Regions from separate parts of the Bacillus sp. JZ109 genome, predicted to be linked through region 2. Evidence: a T-box and tRNA genes for the amino acid it is inferred to sense, from the RefSeq annotation. Region 2 holds a T-box; the other holds one or more tRNA genes.
What was found. A T-box is a leader RNA that pairs with one kind of tRNA and senses whether it is charged. The one in region 2 lies ahead of tyrS (tyrosine--tRNA ligase), so its partner is inferred to be a tRNA-Tyr.

Region 1: it has a tRNA-Tyr gene. The T-box ahead of tyrS (tyrosine--tRNA ligase) is inferred to sense a tRNA for this amino acid. The anticodon was not compared.

Annotation. Positions count from the first base shown of each region.
Region 1 is NZ_CP096388.1:3,850,494-3,865,482, forward strand. Features, by position in the region: gene glmS (glutamine--fructose-6-phosphate transaminase (isomerizing)) at 1-309, opposite strand, end outside; gene glmM (phosphoglucosamine mutase) at 743-2,089, opposite strand; gene cdaR (CdaA regulatory protein CdaR) at 2,108-3,562, opposite strand; gene cdaA (diadenylate cyclase CdaA) at 3,555-4,376, opposite strand; gene rsiW (anti-sigma-W factor RsiW) at 4,537-5,163, opposite strand; gene sigW (RNA polymerase sigma factor SigW) at 5,177-5,740, opposite strand; tRNA gene M1D94_RS20175 (tRNA-Gln) at 5,971-6,042, opposite strand; tRNA gene M1D94_RS20180 (tRNA-Tyr) at 6,047-6,131, opposite strand; tRNA gene M1D94_RS20185 (tRNA-Thr) at 6,154-6,226, opposite strand; tRNA gene M1D94_RS20190 (tRNA-Val) at 6,231-6,306, opposite strand; tRNA gene M1D94_RS20195 (tRNA-Glu) at 6,310-6,384, opposite strand; gene M1D94_RS20200 (DUF523 domain-containing protein) at 6,564-7,019, shown strand; gene M1D94_RS20205 (GNAT family N-acetyltransferase) at 7,032-7,514, shown strand; gene murQ (N-acetylmuramic acid 6-phosphate etherase) at 7,624-8,538, shown strand; gene M1D94_RS20215 (MurR/RpiR family transcriptional regulator) at 8,555-9,406, shown strand; gene M1D94_RS20220 (PTS transporter subunit EIIC) at 9,432-10,799, shown strand; gene amiE (N-acetylmuramoyl-L-alanine amidase) at 10,856-12,181, shown strand; gene nagZ (beta-N-acetylhexosaminidase) at 12,209-14,137, shown strand; gene M1D94_RS20235 (exo-beta-N-acetylmuramidase NamZ family protein) at 14,151-14,989, shown strand, end outside.
Region 2 is NZ_CP096388.1:250,613-265,601, forward strand. Features, by position in the region: gene M1D94_RS01330 (branched-chain amino acid aminotransferase) at 1-550, opposite strand, end outside; gene M1D94_RS01335 (SDR family oxidoreductase) at 692-1,450, opposite strand; gene dltD (D-alanyl-lipoteichoic acid biosynthesis protein DltD) at 1,541-2,719, opposite strand; gene dltC (D-alanine--poly(phosphoribitol) ligase subunit DltC) at 2,719-2,955, opposite strand; gene dltB (D-alanyl-lipoteichoic acid biosynthesis protein DltB) at 2,972-4,159, opposite strand; gene dltA (D-alanine--poly(phosphoribitol) ligase subunit DltA) at 4,156-5,667, opposite strand; gene M1D94_RS01360 (teichoic acid D-Ala incorporation-associated protein DltX) at 5,685-5,834, opposite strand; gene M1D94_RS01365 (hypothetical protein) at 5,984-6,118, shown strand; gene M1D94_RS01370 (1,4-dihydroxy-2-naphthoate polyprenyltransferase) at 6,281-7,216, shown strand; gene ywaC (GTP pyrophosphokinase YwaC) at 7,358-7,990, shown strand; gene ywaD (aminopeptidase YwaD) at 8,020-9,387, opposite strand; gene tyrS (tyrosine--tRNA ligase) at 9,543-10,784, opposite strand; T-box leader at 10,826-11,040, opposite strand; gene ywaE (tyrZ transcriptional regulator YwaE) at 11,035-11,550, opposite strand; gene M1D94_RS01395 (YwaF family protein) at 11,700-12,413, shown strand; gene M1D94_RS01400 (glycosyltransferase family 8 protein) at 12,523-13,383, shown strand; gene sacY (transcription antiterminator SacY) at 13,436-14,278, opposite strand; gene sacX (SacY negative regulator SacX) at 14,332-14,989, opposite strand, start outside.

The DNA.
Region 1 (14,989 bases), 500 kb from region 2:
CTCGATCACGCCGTTATGAACAAGTGTAAAGCGGCCCAGTGCGCTTTGATGCGGGTGAGCGTTCAGATAGCTTGGTTCGCCGTGTGTCGCCCAGCGAGTATGCCCAATTCCGGCTTTCGCTTCTACATTGGCATCCACAACTTCACGAAGATCTGCAATGCGTCCTTTTTCTTTGAACACATGGATTCCCTGTTCGTTGGCAACAGCAATACCAGCAGAGTCATAACCGCGATACTCAAGCTTTTCTAACCCTTTTAATAAAATTTCCTTCGCATCAAGCTGACCGATATAACCTACGATTCCACACATATTTTTCTTCCTCCTAAGATTGTAAAAGGAGACGAAGAAAGTCAAATTTCAAGGGGACTTTCAATCGTCCCCTCCTACATGTTTTTTGGAAGATCATGTGATTTCTCTTTGTTCAAGGAGTCACCCCCTTGGTTTGAAGAAATCCTTACGGCTGTGATCTGCACACTCAGCCGGGAGGCATCCGCCGAAAATTCGATAACCTCCATCCTCGTCAACTAAGCCTTTTTCCGGGCGCTTAGTTCGGGCGCTATAATTATAGGTAAAGCAATAATCCCGTCTTCTTTTCCTATTGAGAAAATAAGAACAAGACAAGCTTGATTTTACAACATGTGGCATAAACGGTCAATTGTTTTTTAAACAACTTTGCCGTATGTCTCACAATTATCTTATGTAAACCTCGCTTGTCTTGTTCACTCTCTGATAATAGACTTCGTTACTCTAATCCCATTTCTGACCGGACGACTTCAACAATGCGATTGACATACTCATCGCACAGCTCTTTCGTCTTCGCTTCAGCCATGACACGGACGAGCGGTTCAGTTCCTGAAGGGCGCACCAAAATCCGGCCGTCGCCGTTCATTTCTTTTTCAACTTCAGAAATAATTGCTTTTACTTTTTCATTTTCTTCAACTTTATATTTATCAGTCACTCTCACATTGACTAACAGCTGCGGGAACTTCTGCATTTCAGCTGCAAGCTCTGACAGCGGCTTGCCTGTTGCTTTCAAAGTGTTCATCAGCATAATAGCAGACAATAATCCGTCCCCTGTCGTGTTGTAATCAAGGAAAATAAGATGTCCTGACTGTTCTCCGCCGACGTTGTAGCCGTCTTTTTTCATTGCTTCTACTACGTAGCGGTCGCCGACAGCTGTCTGTACGCTTTTGATGCCTTCTTTTTCGAGCGCCTTATAGAAGCCGAGGTTGCTCATCACGGTTGAAACCACTGTATCATCCTTTAAACGGCCCTCTGATTTCAGATGTTTTGAGCATATGTACATGATTTGGTCGCCGTCTACAATATTTCCTTTTTCATCGACAGCAATCAGGCGGTCGCCGTCACCGTCGAACGCAAGACCGAGATCCGCGTTTTTCTCTTTGACAAACGCGCTGAGCGCTTCGGGATGAGTCGAACCGACGCCGTCATTAATGTTTAATCCGTTCGGGGAAGTCCCCATTGTAGAAACATCTGCATCTAAATCAGCAAACAGGTGTGTCGCCAAGGATGACGTTGCGCCATGGGCACAGTCCAATGCCACATGAATGCCTGTGAAATCTTCATCAGCTGTCTGTTTTAAGAATTGCAGATATTTTTGTCCGCCTTCAAAATAATCGTTTACAAGTCCAAGGTCTGCTCCGACAGGTCTTGGCAGCTTATCCTCAGGTTCGTCCATCAGGCGCTCAATTTCAGCCTCCTGTTCATCAGAAAGCTTAAATCCATCTCCCCCAAAGAATTTGATGCCGTTATCCTGCACTGGGTTATGAGAAGCGGAAATCATGACGCCCGCCTCTGCATCCATCGCTTTTGTCAAATAAGATACACCTGGTGTAGAAATGACACCCAGGCGCATGACTTCTGCGCCAATGGATAAAAGTCCGGCGACAAGGGCTCCCTCCAGCATATGGCCGGAGATGCGTGTATCGCGGCCTATCAGCACTTTTGGACGTTGTTTGTCTTTTGTCAGCACATAACCGCCGAAACGTCCGACTTTAAAGGCCAGCTCAGGTGTAAGCTCACTATTGGCGACACCTCTTACACCGTCTGTTCCAAAATACTTGCCCATTTTATAATCGCTCCTTTTTTATTCCGATGAGGATTGTGAATTTGCAGTGGATTCATCCTCATCCTGATCTTGGTTTTGATCTTTATTTTCGTCTTGGTTTTGATCGTTGTTGTTTTTATCAGTGTTCTTTGTATCTTCTTGCTGATTGTTCTTTTGATCATTTGTTTGTTTATCTGTGTCATCCTGGTTCCCTGATGTATTGCTGCTGTTATCATTCGTTGATGTATTGCTTTTCTTAGACGTCAGCTTGATTTTGGCGGTTTTCCGCCCCAAGGACCAAGTTACATTCTGTGGCCCGTTCACTTCAAGCTTCACGCTATGCTCCCCGTCCTCTAAATCTGAAACATTCACATACAATTCAATATCTGATTTTTTCAGTTTATTTATATTCGTGGGAGAGCCTTTAGCCGTTACATCTATCGCTTGTGATTCAGGATCAAGAAATTCAATGTTTTGTGAGCTGCTCAGCCCTACAGTCTTGATAGGGACATTCTCGAACTTCTGATCCGCTTCACTATCGACTTCTATATGCAAAGTCACCTTTGACGGTGAGATTTTTTTGACACCGTCAGGAAGCGGAATATCTGCCTCGATATCGGAATCCTTGTTAATTTTACTTAAATCTAAGCTGACGCCGTCAATAAATTCAAGAGAATCCAACACATCCTGTGAGCCGTAAACCGTTACCTCACTGGGGCTGGATTCAATATTCGCTATGCTGACACCGTCAGGAAGGCTTCCTGTCCGTTCAATTTTAAAGGGCACTTTTTTACTCGGGCTTGTCACCGGAACGGTAATCTTGATGACCGAGGGCTCCACGTCGACAGGAAGCGCGTTTCCGTCTTTATCATAGACAGTCACTTTCGCTTCCTTTTCAATCGTTTCATCTGCGTTTTCCAAATTCACTGAAGCTTTTACAAGAGAAATATTATCGATGACATTTTTCGATCCGGTAATCTGCACATTTTTCGGACTGACAATCGGCTGCTCCGGAGAATAGCCTTTTTTCATCTTGCTTTTGTTGTAGTACTCCACTTCTACGGGAAAACTTTTGGTCGTCCGTTCCTGAATGGTCACTGTCGTAACAGACGGATTAATTGAGATTGTCAGCCCATCCGACACGTTTTTGGCCTTAAGCTCAACCTTATGTGTGCCGGTTTTCAAATGTTCCATATCAGCATATATTTCAAAGTTCTTGGTCTGCCGAGCCTTTTTCACGGCGCTTGTCGAGCCTTTTATCGTGACATTAACCGTTTGCGGAACACCCGTCACGACGTAATTTTCATCATCATAATACGCTTTAACCGGAATATCAGTCAGAGTTGCTTCATCAGTTGTTGATGTCGGAAAGAAAGATTCACCCGGTTTTTTCGGAGTCGGTGCTTGGTTGCTGTTAACCGCCACATAAAGCAAGAGCGCGAAAAGTAGAGCAATGATTTTCACAGCCCAGCGGTTGTTTAAGAATTTATCCATTTTTCTTGCCCCTCCAATACCAGCGGTTAGAAGAAGTGTCTCTGGTGTTTTTCTTAAACTCGGCTTCAAGCATTTCTTTCAGCGCTTCTTCTGTAAGCTCTCTGTGAAGGTCGCCGTTCTTTGCCACACTGACGCCGCCGGTCTCTTCAGACACAATAATCGTCAAACTGTCTGTTACTTCACTGATACCGACTGCCGCTCTGTGCCGCGTGCCCAGTTCCTTTGAAATAAACGGGCTCTCAGAAAGCGGCAGATAACAGGCGGCTGCGGCAATTTCATTATTTTTCATAATCACCGCACCGTCATGAAGCGGGGTGTTTGGAATAAAAATATTGATCAGCAGCTCAGAGCTGACTTTGGCATTTAGTGGTATGCCGGTCTCAATATAATCCCCCATTCCAGTATCCCGCTCAATGGTCAGCAGGGCGCCTATACGGCGTTTCGCCATATAATTGATCGCTTTTGTAATGGCCTCAATCGTTTTCTGCTGCGCTTCTTCAACAGGCGTGCCGCTCCTCGAAAAAAAGCGGCCGCGGCCTAGCTGTTCAAGCGCTCTTCTCAGCTCAGGCTGAAAAATAATAATAATTGCTAAAAATCCCCATGTTATCGCTTGGTCCATCAGCCATTGAAGTGTGCTGAGGCCCAAATATTGGCTGGCCATACGAACAAGCACGATGACTACAATTCCTTTTAACAGCTGAACCGCTTTCGTGCCGCGTATCACCATAATCAATTTATATATCACATACCAAACAAGGAGAATATCAACGGCATTGCCGAGGTACTGCAAAAAAGGGATATCCTCAAAAGCCATTTCCTCGTCCTCCAAGATTTCAGTCATTTCGTATTTTGTGTTTTACGGGTTACGCATATGTACTTTACATAGCGAGCCCATTATACCACATTTCGATTTAGCAAGTGAAATGTGCCAGCCCTCTCAGCCCGCAAAAAAAGAGCAAAGCGGCTAACGCGCTTTACTCTTCTCCGTTCGGACTGAATGCATCGAGTACACTTTTCCCCGCAGACTTCATCTTGTACCATGTCCAATCGAATAATTGATTGATTTCTTCAATCTGACCGGTGACTTGTCCAGCAGAGGCCATATATTTTTCTCCGTTTACGACGGTTACATCCCCGTCTATTTTGCCTTTAATAATCAGCTTGCCGTTTTTGACAGTGACATCACCTTTGACCGTCTCACCTTCTGGCACGGTCACAGTATGGTTATGAACCACAAGATTCGGCTGCTTGGACACGCTGAAATTGTGGTCATTATGCCAGCTGTTAAAAAAACCCCCGCCCATCAAAATGATGAATACCGCAGCAGCTGCGATAACGGGATGGGATCTGAACCATCTTTTTACAGAAGCTCTTTTCTTCTCCTTAGGCAATTTTGCCATGACATTAGCGGTAAAATCCGCGGGGGCTTCGACATGCGATGTGCTCCGTACGAGCGCTATGGATTTCTCCATCTCGTAAAAATGCTTTCTGCATTTCTCGCATGTCTCCAGATGTTCATTTAATACGTGTTCATCTTTTGGAAGGATATCTCCATCAAGATGCATATGCATAAGCTGCACAATTTGTTCAGGACAGCTCATTTCATCACCCCACTTAAAGATCCCTTAATTGTTTTCTAAGAGCCTCTCTGCCTCTGTGAATCCGCGTTTTCACAGTCCCCACAGGAATGTTTAGAATCTCCCCGATTTCAATTAATGAGAGTTCGTCAATATACTTTAATACGATGACTGTTCTGTATTTGTCAGGAAGCTTTAAAATTTTCTGCTGTATCGTGTTTGAGAGCTCCAGCGACACAACTGCATCTTCAGGCAAAACACCATCTGCGGCGATTTGAGAATACATGGTCAAGCCTTCCGTACCAGCCACCTCTGCATCGAGGTAATAATCCGGCTTCTTTTTGCGAATGCGGTCAATGGTCAAATTGGTCGCGATTCGATAAAGCCAAGTTGAAAATTTCCGGTTAATATCAAAACTGTCGATATTAACGTACGCTCTGATGAAAGCTTCCTGTGCAATATCCTCCGCCTCATGCACATTGCCAAGCATACGGTAGCAAAGCTGATAAATTTTATCTTTGTAAATATCTACGATGTCCGCAAATGCATCCTGGTCGCCTTTTTTGACTTGTTTAATTCTTTTTTTAATCATCATTTCCATATTTATCTAACCTCTGCCTTCACCGGTCTGTATGTATACGAGCTTCGTTTCAAAAGGTTTCAATTTTTTTATAAAATAAGTTTATCAAATTTTTGGCAGGGTGTAGATGGTAATTCGTGAATAAACTACCTTAACATATTTTTAAAATTATTATACAGACTGAACAGTTAGAAGTTGGAATGATTTTTCCGAAAAGAAAAAAGACACCTTTTGATCAAAGGTGTCTGTGACTGGGCTAGCTGGATTCGAACCAACGCATGACGGAGTCAAAGTCCGTTGCCTTACCGCTTGGCTATAGCCCAATAATGGTGGAGGGGGGCAGATTCGAACTGCCGAACCCTGAGGGAGCGGATTTACAGTCCGCCGCGTTTAGCCACTTCGCTACCCCTCCACATAAAATTTTGAAAAAACAGTGCCGGCAAGAGGACTTGAACCCCCAACCTACTGATTACAAGTCAGTTGCTCTACCAATTGAGCTACACCGGCAAGATGGTGGAGGATGACGGGCTCGAACCGCCGACCCTCTGCTTGTAAGGCAGATGCTCTCCCAGCTGAGCTAATCCTCCAAATGGTGACCCGTACGGGATTCGAACCCGTGTTACCGCCGTGAAAGGGCGGTGTCTTAACCGCTTGACCAACGGGCCGTTGTGTTCTCGTCGAGCTGACAAAAGTTATTATATACAGGTCACCCCCTGTTTGTAAAGAGAAAAATTAAATTTTTTATTTTCAAACTTTTTAACTCCTTTTTTAACTGAAAAAGCCTCCCAACTAAAGCCATTTATTTTATGATAGAGACAAGCAAAGTAAGAGAGGAGAACCTAATATGATTCTAGTCAGTTCTTGCCTTGGAGGCATTGAATGCAGATATAACGGCTCTCACGCAGCGTCGGAGAAAATCAGAAAACTCGTCGATGAAAAGAAAGCAGTCATGGCTTGCCCTGAACTTCTCGGCGGCTTCTCTACCCCACGCGAACCCGCAGAAATCATAGGAGGCACCGGCGAGGATGTCCTCAATGGAACAGCGAAAATCGTGACAGCTTCAGGAGAAGACGTCACAGAACTATATATGGAAGGCGCCTCGAAAACATTGGCTTACGCAAAAGAAATCAACGCTTCTGCCGTCATATTAAAAGAAAACAGTCCATCTTGCGGAAGCGGTTTTATCTATAACGGCACATTCTCTGGCAAAAAAATCACCGGCAGCGGAGTAACCGCCGCACTGTTAAAACAAGCGGGCTACCGCGTCATTTCGGAAAACGAGCTTGACGACATATTGTAAGGAGGCCACCACATGACTCAAGACATTTCTTTATCCTTCTATAAGCCTGAACACTTGCCCGAGCTTCAATCATTCACGCTCACCAACGATGACAAACGCTTTACCTCCCTCCCGAAAGAGGTGCTGTCTCAAGCTCTGGGCATACAGGACCGATACCCGGTTGTCATCTTAAAAGACGACCTTCCAGTCGGTTTTTTCATTTTACATGCATCAAAAGAAACGCTTGCTTCCTATTCTAACAATCCATTTGCTTTACTGCTCAGCTCCCTGTCTTTAAACGCTGTGCATCACGGAAAAGGCTATGCGAAAAAAGCCATGCTTTTGCTTCCCGCTTTTGTGAGCGGATATTTTCCATGGTGCGACGAAATCATCTTGGCCGTCAATCATCTGAACATACGCGCAAAACACCTTTATATGAAAAGCGGGTTCCTTGATAAAGGACGGCGAAGAATCGGGCCGCTTGGAGAACAGTTGATCCTTCATCATTTCTTATAGTCTTAAGTGAAATAAAATTTCAAAAATTTAAAAACATAGTTGAAATATCATAACAGAGATGAATATACTGAATATTGAGATATATCATTTTAAAACAGGGGGCATCCTCATGTCAGAACCATTAAACCTTCACCGTCTCACAACGGAATCACGCAATAGCCAAACAGTTGAAATCCACAAAGCAAACACTCTTGGCATCCTCAAAATGATCAACAACGAAGATATGAAAGTCGCTGCAGCCGTTCAGGAGGTTCTCCCCGACATCAAAACAGCTGTAGACTGCGCATATGAATCGTTTCAAAATGGAGGCCGGCTCATATATACAGGCGCCGGCACAAGCGGCAGACTCGGCGTCATGGATGCTGTTGAATGTCCTCCCACCTACAGCGTAAGCCCAGATCAGGTCATCGGAATCATGGCTGGAGGCCCCGAAGCCTTTTTACAGGCAGCAGAGGGCATTGAAGACAGTGAAGAAGCAGGAGCTGAAGATTTAAGAAACATACAGCTCACTTCAAATGACACCGTCATTGCCATCGCAGCAAGCGGCCGCACACCCTACGCCGCAGGCGCCCTAAGATACGCCCGCAAAGTCGGAGCACACACCATCGCCCTTACTTGCAATGAAAACTCCGCCATCAGCAAGGATGCGGATCACAGCATTGAGGTTGTCGTCGGACCTGAGGCCATTACAGGATCAACACGTATGAAAGCCGCAACCGCTCATAAAATGATTCTAAACATGATATCTACCGCTGTAATGGTCAAAATCGGCAAGGTTTACGAAAACTTGATGGTAGACGTCAACGTCAGCAACAAAAAACTAAAAGAACGCGCCATCAGCATCATCCAAAGCCTTACAAACGCTTCATACGACACAGCAAGATACACTCTGGAACAAGCCGATCATCACGTCAAAACAGCAATCGTCATGCTCAAAACAAGCACAGATCAGAAACAAGCAAAGACATTACTCGATGAAGCAAACGGTTTCATTGACAAAGCAATCGAACATTACCATCCATGATAAGGAGAGAACTAGAATGGCCACAGGCGGTTTAGCGATCATCCAATCAATGAAGCATAAGCTCCCTCCATCCGAGCGCAAACTTGCAGATTATATCCTAGCCCATCCCCACAAAGCAATCGAAAGCACGGTCAACGAAATCAGCGCCTTAGCCAATTCAAGTGACGCTGCCGTCATCAGGCTCTGCAAATCACTCGGTTTGAAAGGATTTCAAGATTTAAAAATGAGAGTAGCAGGCGATCTGGCAAAGCCTACTTTTCAGGGCTACCGGGATATTGTTCCCCACGAGCCGCTGCCCTCCATTTCCGAAAAAACGGCCGGCAATGCCATTCAAGCCATTCAGGATACTTCAGACCTGATGGACTACAAAGAGCTTGAACGAGCGGTTTCTCTGCTTCTCAAAGCTCATACCGTGCATTTTATCGGCCTCGGGGCTTCCGGCATTGTCGCCAAGGACGCCCAGCAAAAGTGGCTTCGCATTCATAAACAAGCAACCGCGTTTACAGACACTCATCTTGTGGCATCTTTAATCGCAAATGCAGATAAAGACGACATCGTATTCGCCATTTCGTTTTCAGGAGAGACACAAGAAATCGTTGAACTGTTCGCCATGGCTAAGGAAAAAGGCATTACAACGATCAGCATCACAAAATTCAGTCAGACATCCGTCTCCGCACTGGCTGATGTCCCTTTGTATACAGCCCATTCCAATGAAGCCTTGATTCGAAGTGCGGCCACTTCCTCCCGCCTCGCCCAGCTTTTTATAATTGATGTTTTGTTTTTAGGCATGGCGGCTGAGCAGTATGAAACGACAACCGGTTATATCGATAAAACGAGAGCAGCCATCCAATCTATGAGAAAAAAATAAGGCATCTTGAAGGGGAGGGGTTTTAATGAGCAAAGAAAATAACTACCATCATCTCGCACAGAAAATCCTTGAGCTATGCGGAGGAAAATCCAATATTTCTTCATATACACATTGCATGACACGCCTGCGCATTACGCCTTACGATGAAAGCAAAGCAGATGCTCAGGGTTTAAGAAAGCTTGACGGCGTATTGGGGGTCGTTGAAGCTGAAACCTTACAAATTATCCTCGGCACAGGAGTCGTCAATCATGTTACAGCTGCTTTCTCAAAGCTCGTGTCAGCAGAAGAAGGTGCCGATGTCAAAGAAGTAGCGGCCAAAAAGAAAGCCGATATCAATCGAAAAAACGCCACTCCTTTTAAACTTTTCTTACGTAAAATTGCCAGCATTTTTATCCCTCTTATTCCCGCTCTAGTCGCTTCCGGTTTAATTACTGGGATTACCAAAGCAATTATTCAAGCAGGCTGGCTCTCTGCAGACTCACAAATTGCGATTATCCTGACAGTCATCGGATCAGGGCTGTTCACTTATCTCGGCATTCTCGTCGGTATTAACGCTTCGAAAGAATTTGGCGGGACACCCGCACTTGGGGCTTTGGCCGGGATCTTGATTATCAATCCGGAGATCGCAAAAATCAGTTTATTTGGAGAAGGGCTTCTCCCGGGCAGGGGAGGTCTGATCGGCGTCCTTTTCGCAGCCATATTCATTGCTTATACCGAACAATTTATTCGCCGTTTTATTCCTCAATCTCTTGATATCATTGTCACACCCACCGTTTCACTGTTAATCACCGGAATCGTAACGTATGTCGTATTTATGCCTTTAGGCGGATTCATTTCTGATGCCATTACATCCGGCCTTCTGTCCATCCTGGACATCGGCGGCATCGCTGCGGGCTTTATTCTGGGCGCAACCTTCCTTCCTCTCGTCGTAACCGGACTGCATCAAGGCTTGACGCCTGTGCACATGGAACTGATCAATTCAATTGGCAATGATCCTCTGCTCCCTATTTTGGCTATGGGAGGTGCAGGACAGGTAGGCGCGGCCTTTGCCGTCTTCGTGAAGACGAAAAAAACAACACTGAGGAAAGCAATCGCCGGCGGGCTTCCATCGGGACTGCTCGGCATTGGTGAACCGCTTATTTTCGGAGTCACGCTGCCGCTTGGCCGTCCGTTTTTAACAGCATGTTTAGGAGCTGGAATCGGCGGCGCCTTTCAAGCTTATTTTCAAGTAGCCACCATTGCGATTGGTGTCTCCGGACTGCCGCTTTCCTTTCTAGTCCTGCCTTCGCAAATCATCCTGTATATCGTTGGACTCTTTATTTCCTACGCGGCCGGCTTTTTATTGACCTATGCATTCGGATATAAAGATGAAATGGCTTCTCAGTTCGATTAAATTGTTTCTGTTTTAGGGATAGTAAACGGGATAGAAGCACAGAAAGGGGCTAGCCTGTGAAAACAAAGACACTGTTCATATTCAGTGCCATTTTAACCCTATCGATATTTGCGCCAAATGAAACCTTCGCACAAACAGCAGACAACTTGATTGAGCCGAAAACCATAAATGCAGAAACTGCACAATTCTCGACGAAGAAGCTAAGGAAGGTAGATCAGATGATAGAACGGGATATTGCAGCAGGATTTCCAGGCGCCGTTCTTGTGGTGGTGAAGGATGGACGCATCATAAAAAAAGCAGCATACGGCTACAGTAAAAAGTACGAAGGATCAGAACTGCTGCGCCGTCCGGCCAAAATGAAAACCCGCACGATGTTTGACTTAGCCTCAAATACAAAAATGTACGCAACAAATTTTGCATTGCAGCGCTTAGTCAGCCAAGGAAAACTTGACGTCTATGAAAAAGTTTCTGCATATTTGCCGGGTTTCAAGGATCAGCCGGGTGACCTCATAAAAGGAAAAGACAAGATACGTGTCATCGATGTCCTCCAGCACCAATCAGGGCTCCCATCAAGCTTTTACTTTTACACGCCGGAAAAAGCCGGCAAGTACTATTCCCAGGAACGGGACAAAACGATTGAATATTTGACGAAAATTCCGCTCGATTATCAAACCGGGACAAAACACGTATACAGTGACATTGGATATATGCTACTTGGGTGTATTGTCGAAAAACTCACCGGCAAACCGCTTGATGTCTACACGGAGCAAGAGCTCTACAAACCGCTCAGGCTGAAGCATACCTTGTACAATCCGCTGGAAAAGGGCTTTAAACCGAAACAGTTCGCAGCTACTGAACGCATGGGCAATACACGTGACGGCGTTATTCAATTCCCTAACATCCGTACAAACTCGCTGCAAGGAGAAGTGCATGACGAAAAAGCGTTTTACTCAATGGATGGCGTGTCTGGGCATGCCGGATTGTTCTCAAATGCAGATGATATGGCCATACTGCTGCAAGTCATGTTAAACAAAGGTTCATACCGAAACATTTCTTTATTTGATCAGAAAACAGCCGACCTGTTTACAGCATCTTCAGCAACAGATCCGACATTCGCTCTTGGCTGGAGGCGGAACGGAAGTAAAAGCATGGAATGGATGTTTGGCCCTTATGCCAGCGAAAATGCTTACGGGCATACCGGCTGGACGGGGACAGTTACAATTATTGATCCAGCATACAATTTAGGCATCGCATTGTTAACAAATAAAAAGCATACGCCAGTTATTGATCCGGAAGAAAATCCAAACGTCTTTGAGGGTGATCAATTTGCAACAGGCAGTTATGGAAGTGTCATAACCGCGATTTATGAAGCGATGGAGTGAATGATTAAACGATAGGAGGAAGTTTCTATGAGACCTGTCTTTCCGCTTATCCTTTCAGCCGTTCTCTTTATTTCATGCTTTTTCGGGGCCAGACAGACAGAAGCCTCTGCATCCAAACGTGCAATCGATGCCAATCAGATTGTCAATCGTATGTCGTTAGATGAAAAACTCGGCCAGATGCTGATGCCTGATTTTAGAAATTGGCAAAAGGAAGGCGAGTCCTCTCCGCAAGCCCTTACAGAAATGAATGATGAAGTCGCCAGCCTCGTCAAGAAATATCAATTCGGAGGCATCATCCTTTTTGCAGAAAATGTAAAAACAACAAAACAAACTGTCCAACTGACAGACGATTACAAAAAGGCAAGTCCAAAAATCCCGCTCATGCTGAGTATTGATCAGGAAGGCGGCATTGTAACGCGGTTAGGGGAGGGCACTAATTTCCCAGGGAATATGGCACTGGGCGCAGCCAGAAGCAGAATCAATGCGTATCAGACCGGCAGCATCATCGGGAAAGAGCTCTCTGCCTTAGGCATCAATACAGATTTCAGCCCTGTCGTGGACATTAACAATAATCCTGATAATCCTGTAATCGGCGTACGGTCATTCAGCTCCAATCGAGAACTGACATCACGACTCGGTCTATACACGATGAAAGGGTTGCAGCGGCAGGATATCGCGTCTGCCCTCAAACATTTCCCGGGACATGGAGACACGGACGTTGACAGCCATTATGGACTGCCGCTCGTTTCCCATGGCCAAGAACGGCTTCGGGAGGTCGAACTCTATCCTTTCCAAAAAGCAATTGATGCTGGTGCTGATATGGTGATGACAGCCCATGTTCAATTCCCTGCCTTCGACGACACCACTTACAAAAGCAAACTCGATGGATCGGACATTCTGGTTCCAGCTACACTTTCAAAAAAAGTGATGACAGGTCTTCTTCGTCAGGAAATGGGCTTTAATGGTGTGATCGTTACCGATGCACTCAATATGAAGGCAATCGCAGATCATTTCGGACAGGAAGAGGCTGTGGTCATGGCCGTAAAAGCTGGTGTCGATATTGCATTAATGCCAGCCTCAGTCACTTCAATAAAAGAAGAACAGAAATTCGCACGTGTTATTCAAGCTTTGAAAGAAGCCGTAAAAAACGGGGATATCCCTGAACAACAAATCAACAAATCAGTTGAAAGAATCATTTCCCTGAAAATAAAACGCGGCATGTATCCAGCGCGAAACAGCGACAGTACAAAAGAAAAAATAGCCAAAGCCCAAAAAATCGTAGGAAGCAAGCAGCACCTGAAAGCAGAGAAAAAAATAGCTGAAAAAGCAGTAACTGTATTAAAAAATGAACAGCACACTTTGCCGTTCAAGCCTAAAAAAGGCAGCCGAATCTTAATTGTGGCACCTTACGAAGAACAAACTGCTTCAATCGAACAAACCATTCACGATCTCATCAAGCGAAAGAAAATCAAACCCGTATCTGTCGACAAAATAAATTTTGCCAACCAAATATTTAATGCCGAGCATGCAAAACAAGTAAAAAAGGCTGATTATATCATAACCGGCTCCTATGTCGTCAAAAATGACCCTGTCGTCAACGACGGTGTCATCGACGACACAATATCAGATTCAAGCAAATGGGCCACCGTGTTTCCGAGAGCTGTCATGAAAGCCGCACTGCAGCACAACAAACCATTTGTCTTAATGAGCCTGCGCAACCCCTATGACGCAGCCAATTTCGAAGAAACAAAGGCACTGATTGCAGTCTATGGCTTTAAAGGATACGCAAATGGCCGTTATCTTCAACCTAATATTCCGGCCGGAGTGATGGCGATATTCGGTCAGGCAAAACCTAAAGGCACACTTCCAGTTGACATTCCGTCAGTCACGAAACCAGGGAACACCCTTTACCCATTTGGCTACGGATTAAATATCAAAACGGGAAGACCGCTTTAATAAGGAGGGACACATGAGAAAAACAATATTCGCTTTTCTGACAGGGCTCATGATATTCGGAACGATAACCGCTGCCTCTGCTTCACCCGATTCAAAGAATCAAACGGCTAAAAAACCTAAAGTCCAGACTGGGATAGACACGCTCTTGCCAGACTATAAAAAACAGCTCAAGGGAAAACGCATCGGACTGATCACCAATCCAACCGGAGTAAACGCATCTCTGAAAAGCAGTGTCGATATTCTTTACGAGAACCCAGATATCAAACTGACAGCTTTATTCGGCCCTGAACACGGCGTCCGCGGTGACGCCCAGGCTGGAGACGAAGTAGGCTCTTACATTGACGAAAAAACCGGGGTTCCCGTATACAGCCTCTACGGAAAAACGAAAAAACCGACTCCAGAAATGCTGAAAAATGTCGATATTCTAATGTTTGACATTCAGGATGTCGGGACCCGTTTCTACACGTACATTTATACAATGGCATACGCAATGGAAGCCGCTAAAGAAAACGGCATTCCATTTATGGTGCTGGACCGTCCGAATCCTCAAGGCGGGAATCATATTGAAGGACCAATCTTAGAACCTGAATACGCCTCATTTGTCGGATTGTATCCCATTCCATTGAAGCATGGGATGACGATAGGCGAATTGGCTTTACTGTTCAACAAAGAATTTAGTATTGATGCCGATCTTACAGTGGTAAAAATGAAACACTGGAAGCGAAAAATGGATTTTGACGATACCCGATTGCCTTTCGTCCTCCCTTCGCCTAACATGCCGACGGTGGAAAGCACATTTGTTTATCCTGCAACCGGGCTGATTGAAGGAACAAATATATCCGAAGGGCGAGG
Region 2 (14,989 bases):
CACTTTCAACAGCGATTTTGACCGGCTTAATGCCTTCTTTGTAATAAGAGCCGACCGGAGAAAGAATGATCAAGAGCTTATACGTATGAGATGCCGCAACACCAAGGAAAGGCTCGGTTGCGATGATGAACGGACGGATGTATAGGGACGTGCCCTCCGCATTTGGAATCCAGTCTTTATCAATTGCGACAAGCTGCTTTAAGCCTTCAAGAACCTGTTCTTCATCAATTTGCGGGATGCAGAGGCGGTCGTTTGATCGATTCAGGCGTTCCATATTTTTTTCCGGTCTGAAAAGCAGAACATGGTCATCCTCTGACACGTAAGCCTTTAACCCTTCAAACACGGTTTGGCCGTAGTGATAGACCATTGCGGCCGGATCCATTGATAAGGGTTGATAAGGAATGATTCTTGGATCGTACCAACCTTTATCTGCGGCATAGTCCATTACAAACATGTGGTCTGTAAACACTCTTCCGAACGAAAGCTGATTTGGGTCTGGTTTCGGTTTTTTTGTTGATGTCAATTCAACGCGAATTGTTTGTTTAGTCATGGTCAATCTCCCTGCTGTTAAATTGTTTATATTATCAAACTTATTTGAAAATAATTTATATTCTATTGTATACCTTCAACAAATAATCGCAATAGGTTTGCTCAAATTTGTAAGAAATTCATATGAAAAAAGCAGGAGAAATTAATTCTCCTGCGTGTTCATTTGCTCGAATAACCTGTCATAGTCGGCGCGAGTGGCATCCCGAAGACCTTCAACACGTTCATTTGTAATCTCCTGTTTGCCTTCCTTCAAGCCGTCCAAGAAATATTGAACATATTCTTCAGATGAAATGCCCCGGTACGTCAAGCCTTGTTTATCGCGTGATTTTTGGTTTAAGCCCGTGTCCACCATAGGCGGTGCCATTTCAATCACTTCCACGCTCGTGTCGCGGAGCTGGTGTCTGAGCGTAAGCGAGAACGAGTGAAGTGCCGCTTTTGTTGCGCAGTACACCGGATAAACAGCTAACGGGTTAAACGCAAGCCCGGATGTGACCTGAACGATTGCCGCCTCGGGCTGCTTCATCAAATGAGGTGTGAAAAGGGCGGATAAATGGACAGGCGCTTGGAAATTAAGTTCAATTTCATCACCGTCCACAAAAAGCTCCTCTGTCCCTTTTTTAAAGTCAATTTCCTTTTGAATGCCGGCGTTGTTGACGAGAACATTCAAGTTCGGATATTCCTTTAAAGCCCATTCATACAATGCTTCCCGCTGCGAACGGTCTGCAACATCACATTGCTTTGTATGGATGTTTGGGAGCTGCTGCTTCGCTTCTGCAAGACGTGCTTCGCTGCGTCCGCAAATGATAACTTCATTGCCGAGTTCCAGCAGGCGCTTGGCCAGTTCAAGCCCGATGCCAGCAGAACCCCCTGTGATTAAAACCGTATTATTTGTCATCTTCATTGGATGTAACACCTCTTAATTAAGTTGGCTGTGATTCCTTTACTATTTCAAATCTTAGCAGGAAATATGCAGCCGCGTCCTATGAGATGCTCAGGATGAAGTGACTTTTCCGGTTTTATAAAATTCGTCAATTGCTTTATCGACATACACCCAGCCTTTCCAGCCGATGTGAATGGTGTCTTTCATGAAATACGGGTCATATTCATGCCCTGAGAAATCAGCAACCTGGAAGCCCTTCGCTCTGATTTGTTTATTTACCTTTTTGTAATAGTCAGTGCGTCCTTTTTTCGGGAAGCCCGTGTAATCATACCATTTCCCGTTAACAGGAATGGTGACAAACATAGGCTCTGCGCCCGCATCCTTCAGGATATCGAGCATCATTTCAAAGTCGCCATATTCCGGTGACACCGCATACGATCTTCCTTTGTTTTTCCCTTTCAGCTTAGGCACTTTCGGCTTCAGCTTTTTATAGACAGGGTTGTCGATGTGAAAATCGTTAGAACCGGAGTGGCGTTTGCCTGATTGATCCGCTAGTTTATTCAATTCAGACCATGACTTATCCTTTACTGACTGCGAGATATAGCGCTTTGGCCCGGATGATTCTGTCGTTGAATAATACAGATCTTTCTTTTCCAGCATGCTGTAATACACTTTGGCCGCCGGCTTCAGCGCGTTCACTTTCCACGTCTGGCCGTTTACCATTGCTTTGTACAGCTCAGAAAGAATGGCATCGTTTTGCACAGCCTTAAAGCGCAGCATGCGTTTCATCATTTTCTTTTTAATTTCAGGATCGATCTGATCGTTAAATGCCAAATCAAGCCCTTGCAGCGCAGAATAGTTCGGCGCGAAATGCTGTTCATCAGACCCGCGCTTAATAAACCATTGCGGAGACACGATGAATACGATTTTTTTGCCCTTCAGCTGATCCATATGGGCAGCGAAGTTTAAAGAATGAATCAATGACTGGGATCCGCCTTTGCCGACAAGGTATGGCGTGAATCCCTCATTGTTTACCTGAAAATAATTAGATGGGTGGAACTCGTCCAGCCGAGAAAGCTCAGAAGACCCGTAAATCGGAAGATATGTCGGATCTTTGAGCATCTGATCTTGTAAATATAGCCCTTGAAACATACTCGGATTCAAGGCTGTTGCTGACTCTTTCACACGCTTATCGGTGATGAAGCCTGTCAGCCATGAAGATGGAATTGCGATGGCGCCTGCGAATAGAATAAACGCCAAAATAATTGGACCGAAAAAACGCTTTTTCATTATTTCAACTCAGACAGCTGATTTACAATGTTGTTAGGTGTATTCCAAACGTCCCGGTCAAATTCAGTGATCGGCACTAAAATATCAAAACGGTTTTCAATCGCAAGCAGCAATTCTACTGTTCCAAAAGAATCAAGCAAACCTTCTTCAAAAATTTCAATATCAGGATTTTCCTTTACGATGTCATCCTGGCAAACCTCTGCTAAAACGTCTAATACCTCTTGTTTAAAATCCATAGCTTTCTAATCTCCTTTAATGGTGGTGATGAAATGGTTTTCCTGAGAAAATATAAAACCCGAAGCAAACGAAATGGAATGTGATCACAATCGCGAGAATGGTTGTCCAGCGGTTGGACGGCAGCCATTTATATTTCTTATTCCACTTCTCGAAAAAGTTGTAACACGTCATCAGAACGGCGTGATAGAGGCCGTAAATGATATATTGCGGCGCGAGCCCGTGCCAAACCCCCATCAGCATAAACAGCAGGAAATATCCGATGTTTGAGACGGCCATACGGTTTTTGATCCACTTTTTCTTAGTCATCCAAAATACGAATCTCATAAACACATAATCTCTGAACCAAAATGACAGAGACATATGCCAGCGATTCCAGAAATCTTTAATATTTTTACTGATAAACGGTTTATTAAAGTTTTCCGGTGATTTAATGCCCATAATGTAGCTGACCCCGACGGCAAACATCGTGTAGCCGGCGAAATCAAAGAATAAATACATGCTGTAGCCGTACATGTACAGCAGGTTCCCAAGAATCTTATTGTGCGTGATTGCGGGAAGATTCATGATGAAGTACGTATTGATCGCGTAGCCGATAATAAATTTATACAGGAAACCGATGAAGATTTTATGGATTCCCGTATACAGCAGGTCGGCGTATTCTTCTTTCGTCCAAGCCTTCTGTTCATCCTTGACGAACCGGCGGTATCTGTCGATCGGGCCGGAGGAAATCGTCGGGAAAAACAGGATGAAATACAGCAGGCGGTGCAATGGCAGCTGTTCTTTCAGCAGTCCGTCTCTTGCTTCCATAATCAGCTGAACGCCTTTAAAGGTTAAATATGAAATCCCTAAAAAGCTGATCAGGTTATGCGGCGGATGATGCGGCTGCGGGTGCGAAAGAAACGGCCATATTTTTGACAGAAATAAAGGCAGAATAGACGCGATAACAGCTCCGCAAAAGACAAAGCCGCTGTTCGCTTTCTGCCGGTATGCCAGATAGCCGCTGATCAGGAGCACCTGCCATATTGTAAACAGGCACAGCGCGATGACCCCGTGTAAGTCGTGCGAAAAAATTAAAGCCAATATAATGATAGATATGAACATGTTGTATGCTTGAAATCTTTTTCCGTTTAAGCCGAGAATGATCGTCGGCAGAAGAAGAATGCCAAGCAGTATAAAGAATAAAAACGAGCTGTAAGGCGTCATACAAGAACCTCTTCGCCAATGCGTTTTCGGTCAATTTTGCCGTTAGCCGTCATTTGAATGTGATCCTGATAGATAAATTTTCTCGGGATCATATATGCCGGAAGGGAAGCGGCAAGCTCTTTTTTAATAGCGCTTGTCAGCTGGAATTCCTTCTCGAACTCATGCTCCTCAGGCACAATAGCAGCGATCAAGTACTCAACTGTTCCGTTTGGCTGATAAGGAATCACGACAGCAGAGCGAACGTACTGTGACTGTCTGACATGGAACTCGATTTCCTCCAGCTCCATTCGATAGCCGTGAAGTTTAATCTGAAAATCCAAACGTCCTTGGCAGAAAATCTGACCGTCTTGAATAAAGCCGGCATCGCCAGTTCGGTATGCCCACTGGCCTTCATGAGAGAAAAACGCTTTTTCCGTCAGCTCTGGCTCACCAAGGTAGCCTCGGCTTACACTCGGCCCTGCAATGACGATTTCTCCTTTTTCTCCATCAGGAAGCGGCTGTCCCTGTTCATCCATAATGAAAATGTTCATATCTGGTTTGGCGAAGCCCACTGGAAGCGATTCGCTGCGGCTGATGACGTCATCCGTAATTTCAACCGATGTGACAGCCACTGTCGCTTCAGTCGGGCCGTACGTATTAAAAATCTTTGCTTTCGGAAAACGATCAAGCAGCGCTTTTGCCACAGAAACCGGAAGAACCTCTCCGCAAAACATAAATGTGTCCGCATGAGGCAGCAGATCCTGTGAAAAACCCGGATCCATCAGGCACATTTGCACAAAGGAAGGTGTTGATGTCCACACATTCAGCCCGGACTTCTTCAGCTCTTCAAATAAGACTTTCGGCTTGTTCACAGCATCCTTTGTCACGCAATGTAATGTCCCGCCTGATTGAAGGCACGGATATAGGTCCATGACAGACAAATCAAATGAGAACGGCGCTTGGTTTAAAAATATTTTTCCTCCGCTGACTGGAAAGTCTGCACAAATCCAGTCTGTGAAGCTTTGAAGATTCGCAGCGGAAATCTGCACGCCTTTCGGATTTCCTGTGCTTCCGGAAGTGTAAATGATATAAAACGTTTCGTGTTCTTTGACCCATTGATCTTGGCTGACAGAGCCGCCTTCGTTTTCCAGCAGTTCTTCCGCAGAAACTGTCTGAATCTGCTGGCCGACTGCATCAATTGAGAGTCCTGCTGCATGGATCAGCAATTCTGCTCCAGAGCTTTCGATAATTTTCGCAATCCGTTCGGACGGAATAGAAAGGTCAACCGGAATATAAGGATGTCCCGCTTTGACACTTCCCAAGAAGGAAACGATCATGTGCGGCTCCATGTGGCCGTACACAAGGATAGGAGATTTCTTTTCCCCAGAAATGCGTTTTTGGATCGCGGCAGCCGCGCGGTCAGACTGCTCCCATAATTCCTGATACGTGAGCGACTGGCCTTGAGAGCGGAAGGCATCGGTTTGCGGATAAGTTTCCGCATGTGTTTGAATAGCATGTAAAAGTTTCATAGTTATTCTCTCTCCAATTAGAAATCGTTATAAATATATGAACCGGTATTCGCGGTGTGAAAACCATACATAAAAAACAAAACAAGCAGTATCATCAAATAAAAGCCTGTATGACATGTCCACTTGACAGCGGGTTTTTCATACAGCTGTTTCATTAATTGCAGCATATCAAAAATTCCCTTCCCGTTTTTTCGACAATCACATGATTATTTGACGATCAGATGCTCAAAAAGTTTCATTTTTTCCCTAATCTCCCTCAAATTAATATATCGGCGTATGTTTTTGAAAATGAATCTTTATACCTGCAAGGGCAAGAATGGAATGTTTCGAGCTGATTCATAATAAAGGAAAAGATAGCTGGAGTCAAAAGATCTTTTTAACTTTTAAAAAGTGTAATGTACTTAAAAAAATTTTTCTGTACCTGTTCGTTCAAGTGAAAGCAGAAACCTAATGAAATCAGGGCGAGAAGCGTATAATAAGAAAGAAAACGCCTTCTTGCGGTATCTTGTGAAATAAGGGAGAAGTCATTATGATAGATAAGGAAGCAAAAGGAGTTTTTTATTAAGCTGCCGGCTGAAAAAAAGTAAGCCTTTTAATAGAAAGGAAGAGGAAGATGAACCAAACAAATAAGGGTGAGGGTCAGACAGCGCCGCAAAAAGAAAGCATGGGGCAGATCCTTTGGCAGTTAACCCGTCCTCATACGTTAACCGCATCGTTTGTGCCTGTGCTGCTCGGAACCGTTTTGGCGATGTTTTATGTGAAGGTTGATCTGCTGCTGTTTTTGGCTATGCTGTTTTCTTGCCTATGGATCCAGATCGCGACGAACTTATTTAATGAATACTATGATTTTAAACGCGGGTTAGATACAGCAGAATCAGTCGGAATCGGAGGGGCCATTGTACGCCACGGAATGAAGCCTAAAACGATTTTGCAATTAGCTCTGGCCTCATACGGGATTGCCATTTTGCTCGGTGTCTATATTTGTGCAAGCAGCAGCTGGTGGCTTGCGCTGATCGGCCTTGTCGGCATGGCGATCGGCTACCTGTATACAGGCGGGCCGCTGCCGATTGCGTACACGCCGTTCGGTGAATTATTCTCAGGCATTTGCATGGGTTCGGTGTTTGTGCTGATTTCGTTTTTCATTCAGACAGATATGATCAACACGCAAAGCATTTTGATTTCCATCCCGATTGCGATTCTTGTCGGCGCGATTAACCTGTCGAACAACATTCGTGATATTGAAGAGGACAAAAAAGGCGGACGCAAAACATTGGCGATTTTGATGGGGCATAAGGGAGCTGTTACTCTGTTAGCTGCGTCGTTTGCCGTCGCTTATATCTGGGTTGTCGGTTTGGTTATTACCGGTGCCGCAAGCCCATGGCTGTTTGTCGTCTTTTTAAGCGTGCCTAAGCCGGTTCAAGCAGTGAAGGGTTTCGTCCAAAAAGAAATGCCGATGAACATGATTGTTGCAATGAAATCAACAGCCCAAACAAATACATTTTTCGGATTCCTGCTCTCGATCGGATTATTGATCAGCTATTTCCGATAATAAAAAAGACCGCTCGTTTCGTGCGGTCTTTTTTTGTTACAATCGACCGCATTTTGTAAAAAAATTCATAGAACCTTGCAGCAGACAGGGACGTCTAGTACATGGACAGCGGATAAAGTTCCGTTAAAGGAGATGACGAACATGGATTTATCTGTAACACATATGGACGATTTAAAAACAGTAATGGAAGATTGGAAAAATGAGTTATTAGTTTATAAATTTGCGCTAGATGCGCTCGATACAAAGTTCTCAATTATCAGCCAGGAATATAACCTCATTCACGGACACAACCCGATTGAACATACAAAATCCCGTGTCAAAAGCTTTGAAAGCATCGTGAATAAGTTAATGAGAAAGGGCTGTGAGATTACGACGAAGGAAATGAAGGAGCATATTCACGACATTGCCGGCGTGCGCATCATCTGTTCCTTTATTTCTGACATTTATAATGTCGTGAATGTGTTGAAGCAGCATGAAGATTTGAGAATCGTAAAGGTAAAGGATTATATCCAGACACCCAAACCGAATGGCTATCGAAGCCTGCATTTAATCATTGAGATGCCTGTGAATTTAACGAACCGTGTGGAATACGTCAAAGCAGAAATTCAAATCCGGACAATCGCGATGGATTTCTGGGCGAGCCTTGAACATAAAATTTACTATAAATTGAACAATGACGTTCCTAAGCAACTAACAGATGAGCTGAAGGAAGCCGCGGAGATTGCCCATTACCTAGATGAGAAAATGCTGGGGATTAAGAAAGAAGTGGATTAAAAAAGACGGCACCCAAGTGCCGTCTTTTTTTATTTGATATCTTCAAAAATGTCAGATGCTTTCGCCTTCATTTGTTTCTTAATGGTTTTCGGTTTCTTCTCTTTTTTCACAGCCTCATAGACAGCGGCTGTCACAAGATCGCCTGCTTGCTGGAGGCGTTCTTTGCTGATATGTTCGATCGAGTCTTCAGGGGTATGATACCACGGCTCAACTTCTTCTGTTTCCGGGTCTCCCCAAATAAAGTTGGCGGAATCAATGCCGGCTTCGTGGAATGGCACATGATCAGATGATCCTCCCTGTGTCAGAGACAGGCTGTCAAACCCAATTTTTTCAGCAGCCGTATGGCTGGATTCCCAAACATAGTTAGATTGGCCGTCCAATGTGTTGACATACAACTCAGACGCTTTTTCCCAGCTTGTGCCTACCATATCTAAGTTGAAGTTCACTTCGCTTCGTTTCAGCTCTTTTTCCGATAGATGATCTACATAGTGAGAGGAGCCGAGCAGGCCGAGCTCTTCGGCGCCGAAAGCGATAAAGCGGATTTCTTTATCAGATGGAACGCTTTTTAAGACACGCGCCATCTCCAGCATAACAGAGGTACCTGAGCCGTTGTCATTTGCTCCGGGCGAAAAAGGAACACTGTCGTAATGGGCCGTCACGTACACAATGTCTGGATGTTTGATGTTCTTTGGTTTTTTGATTCCGATGATATTCTGGGAGGTTTGGTTTGTGATTGCTTTTAGTTTTAAGGTGGCTTCTTTTTGCTGGGTAAGTGCTTCGCCGTCTTCTTTCTTAATGCCGACGACCGGAATGCCGACTTTATTTCCCGACAGGTTTGGCGTCATAGGCACGAGGCTTTCTTTGTTGTTATAAATGATGACAGCTTTCGCTCCGGCGGCTTCGGCATTTTTGGCTTTCTCGTAATAAGTCAGGTCTCCTCTGGAAATCAAGGCGATTTTGCCCTTGGCGTCAGCGGTAAAGTCCTTTTGATAGCCCAATCCCGCATTGTAAAGCGGGGCCGTCAGCCCTTGTTCCTCAGTCGGAGCTGAGCCCGACGCCGCTTGGAGAAGAATATCGCGTCCTGCTGAAGACAGTGTACCCTCAAGCCGGTCAGGAATGTTGAATCGTTGAACCTTCACATCAAGCTTTAATTTTCTCAAGGATGAGGCGATCAATAGGGCACTCTTTTTTTCAGCTGCAGTTCCGGCTATTCTGGGGCCGATTGCTTCACTTAGCTGAGAAATGGTAGAGTACGCATGCTTTGCTTTGAATGGAAGCTCGCGCTCGCTATTTGATATTTGTAAAGCGTGCGCGGCAGGGGTGACACTCTGTGCCGGCAAGAGCAGTGTGCTGGCAGTTAAAACAGCCATCGTCATGACAGTCAAAAGCTTTTTCATCAAAAATAAACCTCCCCTAAATGTATGGTTGGGGAATATTTCGGGATGCTAAAGGAGTTTCCTGCAAGATGGAGAGCGTTTTTGAAAAGACAGTGCTTTATACCTGCAAAAAAACGCTTATGAATGAAGGGTCATAAGCGTTTCGGAATATCAAACTATTGGAGCTTTAAAAACTTGCGTTTGCCGACTTGGATGATCATATTCTCTCTTATCTCTGCTTTGGCGTGAACATCTGTTATTTTCTCTCCGTCGATGCGTACACCGCCGTTTTGAATCATGCGGCGCGCCTCGCTCTTCGAAGAGAGGAGTTTTAGCTTGACGAGCAGATCAATCATCGCTATCGTTTTTTCGCCTTTCCAGTTTACGGCTGGTATATCTTCCGGCAGGCTGTTTTCCTGAAAGACTGTTTTAAACGAGTGTTCGGCAGCTTCTGCTGCTTTCTCTCCGTGATACATTCGGACGATTGTTTTGGCTAAAAGCATTTTGGCATCACGCGGATGAACGGCGCCGGTTTCTAAGTCTTTTACGAGCTGTTTTTTCTCTTCAAGCTCTAAGTCTGTCGCCAAGTGGATGTACTTTTTCATCAGGCTGTCGGGCAGTGACATCGTTTTTCCGTACATGTCGTTTGGATGTTCGTTAATGCCAATGTAGTTGTGTTTCGACTTCGACATTTTCTCGACGCCATCCAAGCCTTCCAAGAGCGGCATAAGGATGACGACTTGTTTTTCTTTGTTGTATCGTTCTTGGAAATGCCGTCCCATGAGGACATTGAAATGCTGATCCGTTCCGCCTAATTCAATATCACTTTCGAGAACGACAGAATCATAGCCCTGCATCAATGGGTAAAAGAATTCATGCAGTGAGATTGGTTTTTGCATGGCGATGCGTTCTTCAAAGTCGTCGCGCTCCATCAGGCGGGCTACCGTTATTTTCCCTGCTAATTCAATGACATCTTCTAGATTCAATGTTTTCAGCCATTTTGAGTTATAGTGAAGCTCGACTTTTTCTGGATCAAGCACTTTTCCGAATTGCTCAAAGTAGGTTTTGGCATTGTGCTGAACTTCTTCATCAGTCAGTTGCTTTCTGGCTGCCGATTTTCCGGTCGGATCACCAATTTTTCCTGTGAAATCCCCAATTAACAGCTGGACAATGTGGCCGTTTTCTTGAAATTGGCGAAGCTTATTTAACACAACCGTATGGCCCAAATGTACATCCGGTGCAGACGGATCTAATCCGAGCTTAATTTTAAGCGGCGTGCCCGTGGAAATTGATTTCACGAGCTTTGCCTTTAATTCCTCCGGCGGTATGACTTCGTGGGCGCCTGTCATGTATAGCTGAAGCTGTCTTTCTACCTCTTTTTGTTGTGACGCTGTGAGCTGCTCAAATGTTCTCATCATTTTTCCTCCTTTTTTACAAACACAAAAAAGAGCCCATCCCAATAAGGGACGTGGCTCAATGCACGCGGTACCACCCTGGTTGAAGACATTGTCTTCCGCTCATTCGAATAACGGTTTCCCGTTCTTTGCTACTTTTAAGGTTCACAAAGAAAGCTCGGGGAGGTAATTCACGTTTGCTGTGTGCCGGCTCGCACCTTCCGCCGGCTCTCTGAAACAGGGAGACAAACCGCTACTGGATTCCCGTCAAAGCTTATGTTGTATGAAGATTGTCAGCTACCTTTCTAAGCAGCCCTGTCAATATTTTCTGTTCGTCCTTCGTCATTCCCGCAATGAGCTCTGTTTCCCCTTTGTGAAACTCCGGGTAGAGTTCTTCGATCGCTTGTTTGCCGGAATCGGTGATAGAGACAAACACGAGTCGCCGATCTCTTGTGTCGATGCTTTTACGGCAAAAATTCTTTTTTTCGAGCGTTTTGATCACGTTGCTTGCTGTAGCTGTAGATATCCCTGACAGCTCAGCGATTTTTCTCGTTTCGAGCGCTCCCCATACCCATAGATCATAAAGAATGGAGAAAGCGGTCCAAGAAAGGTTATAGGAAGAAAGAACCTCAGTCTCCATTTTGACACGGAGCCTTTGTGCAGACCGATACAGATTCGTAGCGATCGAAATGGCTTCTAGGTTGAGTGACTCGACGGGCATTTGTTTGAGCTTAGAAAGTGTATCGTGTTCTTCCTTCCGAAGCTGCTGATGTTGATGTGAACGTTCCATTTTTTAGGCCTGCCTTAAATTATCAGAATCATTAGCTATGAAACGAATTGTAACAGACTCTGATGTGAACTTCAAGCCCATATATCGGTGAATAAAAAAAGCCCAAACAACGCCAAAATAAACAAAAACCCGCAAACGGGGGTGCAGTTTTGCAAAAATATGTTCAATCCGTCTATAAGCATGATCCGTTTCATCTGTTTTCGACAGAGCATGTAGTGACGTTAGCGATTATCGCCCTTTTGGCCATTCTGTTGTTTTTGTTCCAAGAGGGGGTCAAGCAGCCGAGGGCCAGCCGGTTTTTACGTTCTCTGTTTGTGTTTCTTTTGCTTGGTTCGCAAATCGGCTATCAAATATGGATGGTCGCCACGGGCAGGTGGTCGGTGCGCACTTCATTGCCTCTCCAGCTTAGTGACCTGTCGGTGTATTTGTCAGCTATTATGTTAGTGACAAAAAGCAGAAAGCTGTTTGTGTTTTTGTTTTTTGTCGGCATCGGCAGTTCGATTCAGGCTCTTGCCACTCCTGACCTCGGAATGTTTTCATTTCCGCATATCCGATATATCCTCTTTTTTATTTCTCACGGGTCTGTGTTTTTATCCTGTCTGCTGATGGCTGTGATTGGCACCTACAGAATGGGCCAGCGCTCGTTATGGGTGACAGTCCTGCTTGTTAATGTGTACGGCGTCTGTATTTTTCTGATTGATCGCTGGCTTGGCGCGAATTATATGTATTTGACGAAAAAACCGGGCGGATCCTCTCTCTTAGATGTTCTCGGGCCATGGCCTTGGTATATCGTCTCGGCTGAAGCCATCACGATCGCCAGCTTTTTCATTCTTTATTGGCTTTATCGCATCTTCAAAAAATGACACCTTTTTTGTTGTATCACACATTCTGTTTAAAAAAATGTCGGAGAACGTGTTTATTTTTTTGAAAAAGGGTATGTAACTTGTACAACAAAAAGGGAGATGAATACCATTGAGGAAAGATGAAATCATGCATATCGTATCATGCGCAGATGATAATTATGCTCGTCATTTAGGTGGGATGTTCGTTTCTTTATTGACTAACATGGATCAGGAGAGAGAGGTAAAATTATACGTCATTGATGGCGGAATTAAGCCTGATAACAAAAAAAGACTGGAAGAAACCACTTTGAAATTCGGAGTGCCGATTGAGTTTTTAGAAGTGGATACCAAAATGTATGAACATGCGGTAGAGAGCAGCCATATTACAAAAGCCGCGTATTACCGCATTTCGATTCCCGACTTAATTAAGGATGAAAGCATCAAACGAATGATTTACATCGATTGCGATGCGCTTGTCCTAGAGGATATTTCTAAGCTATGGGACTTAGACATTGCGCCATACACCGTAGCCGCTGTTGAGGATGCGGGGCAGCATGAACGCCTGAAAGAAATGAACGTCACTGATACAGGGAAGTATTTTAACTCAGGTATCATGATTATTGATTTTGAGTCTTGGAGAAAGCAAAACATCACAGAAAAAGTCATCAACTTTATCAATGAACACCCAGACGAAGACTTTCTTGTGCTGCATGACCAAGATGCACTGAATGCGATCTTGTATGATCAGTGGTATGAACTTCATCCGCGCTGGAACGCTCAAACCTATATCATGTTAAAGCTGAAAACCCCATCGACTCTGTTAGGGCGGAAGCAATATAATGAAACGAGAGAAAACCCGGCAATCGTGCACTTCTGCGGCGGAGAAAAGCCTTGGAACTCCAATACAAAACATCCGTATCGCGATGAGTATTTCCATTACATGTCCTATACGAAGTGGAATACGATCAGCAACCCGGCGATCAACCAATAATACAGATATAAAAAAACGCTTTTGAGATGATCAAAAGCGTTTTTTGTTTGTCTCAGCGTGCGACTGACCGTTGGTAGAACCGCTGAATATGCATGGCGATGTAGCACAATTCTTTTTCAGGAAACTCAAAGCCGTATTCCTTCTTCACAAAGGTGCCGATGCTTAGGGCACACAGGAAGGCATCCTTAAACTTCTCTTTAATGATGTCGATCATTTCTGCGTCCAGCTCGTAAATGGATTCGCCTGCTTTGATATGCTGAATGGCAAAGCGGAGATGGGTCACGAGCCTTTCATAAGAGATGGTATCTTCAACGATATTAATAGACAATTGAATTTCGATAATCTCGATAATATCACGGATCATTGTTGTAATATCAAGCGTTTGTGTCATATCGCCGGCATTGTTTCTTGCTGTGTGGATATGCATGGCGATATTGCCGATTTCATCATCAGGAATGTGAATCCCCAGTTTATCTTTAATCAGTGTTCTGGCCCATAAGCCGATCTGGAACTCCTTTGGATAAAGGACTTTGATTTCATTCAGCAGCGGATTTTTGATAACCATCCCATTGCTCAGGCGTTCAATCGCAAAAGAAAGATGGTCTGAAAAAGCGACATGAATGCGCTCGTTGATTTTGATGTTCAGCTCTTTTTCGGCATGAGAGATAATTTGCTCAGAAATCTGAATGTGGTCTTCAGGCAATGTTTCTAAAATCTCTTCGAACTGCTTATAGTCAGGTGTATCTTTTCTGATAAAGGTTTTTTCTATTTTTGACGGATCGACAATATCATTCTTCTTTTTGTTAAACGCAATTCCTGCACCCAAGAGAATCTTCTCTTCATTTTGATCTTTTACGACGATAGCATTATGATTTAAGATTCTTTTAATTTTCATAGCTTTTTTGTCCTTTCATCCCCCGTTTTATGAATGAAAACGAATAAATCCAGTTATTCTGTCTCTTCTTTAAACCCGAGAAACAATGTAGCTATAAAAGCAGAGACGGCTGCGATCAAGAAACCGATCATATAATGAACAAAATTCGCGGCGCCAAACGGCAGCACAATTGAAATCATCGGAATGCCTGTCAGCCCGTAGGAATTTGCCACAACTTGTACCGCAACCACGTATGCTCCGCCAATAGCACCGCCGATGGCTGCTCCGATAAAGGGACGGATCAATTTGAGATTTACCCCGAATACAATCGGCTCAACAATGCCTAAAAACGCGGTCAGAGAAGCGGGGAGCGCAATTTTTTTCAGGCTTGATTGTTTCGTTTTGAGGAATACCGCAAGCCCCGCTCCGCCTTGGGCCACATTCGCCATCGACCATATCGGCACTAAAAAGTTGACACCGACATGCGGATTAGCAAGCAGCGTTGCCTCAATTGCATAAAAGCTATGATGCAATCCAGATAGGACGATGGTGGAGTAGATGCCGCCGAAAAGAGCTCCGGCGGCAATGCCGGCGTGATCATAAATATAGACGATCGATTGTGTCATGATCTGGCCGATGATGGACGCGGCGGGATTCATCACAATCAGCGCGAGGCATCCTGTCACCATGACCGTAATAAAGGGAATGATCACGACATCAAGCGACTTCGGC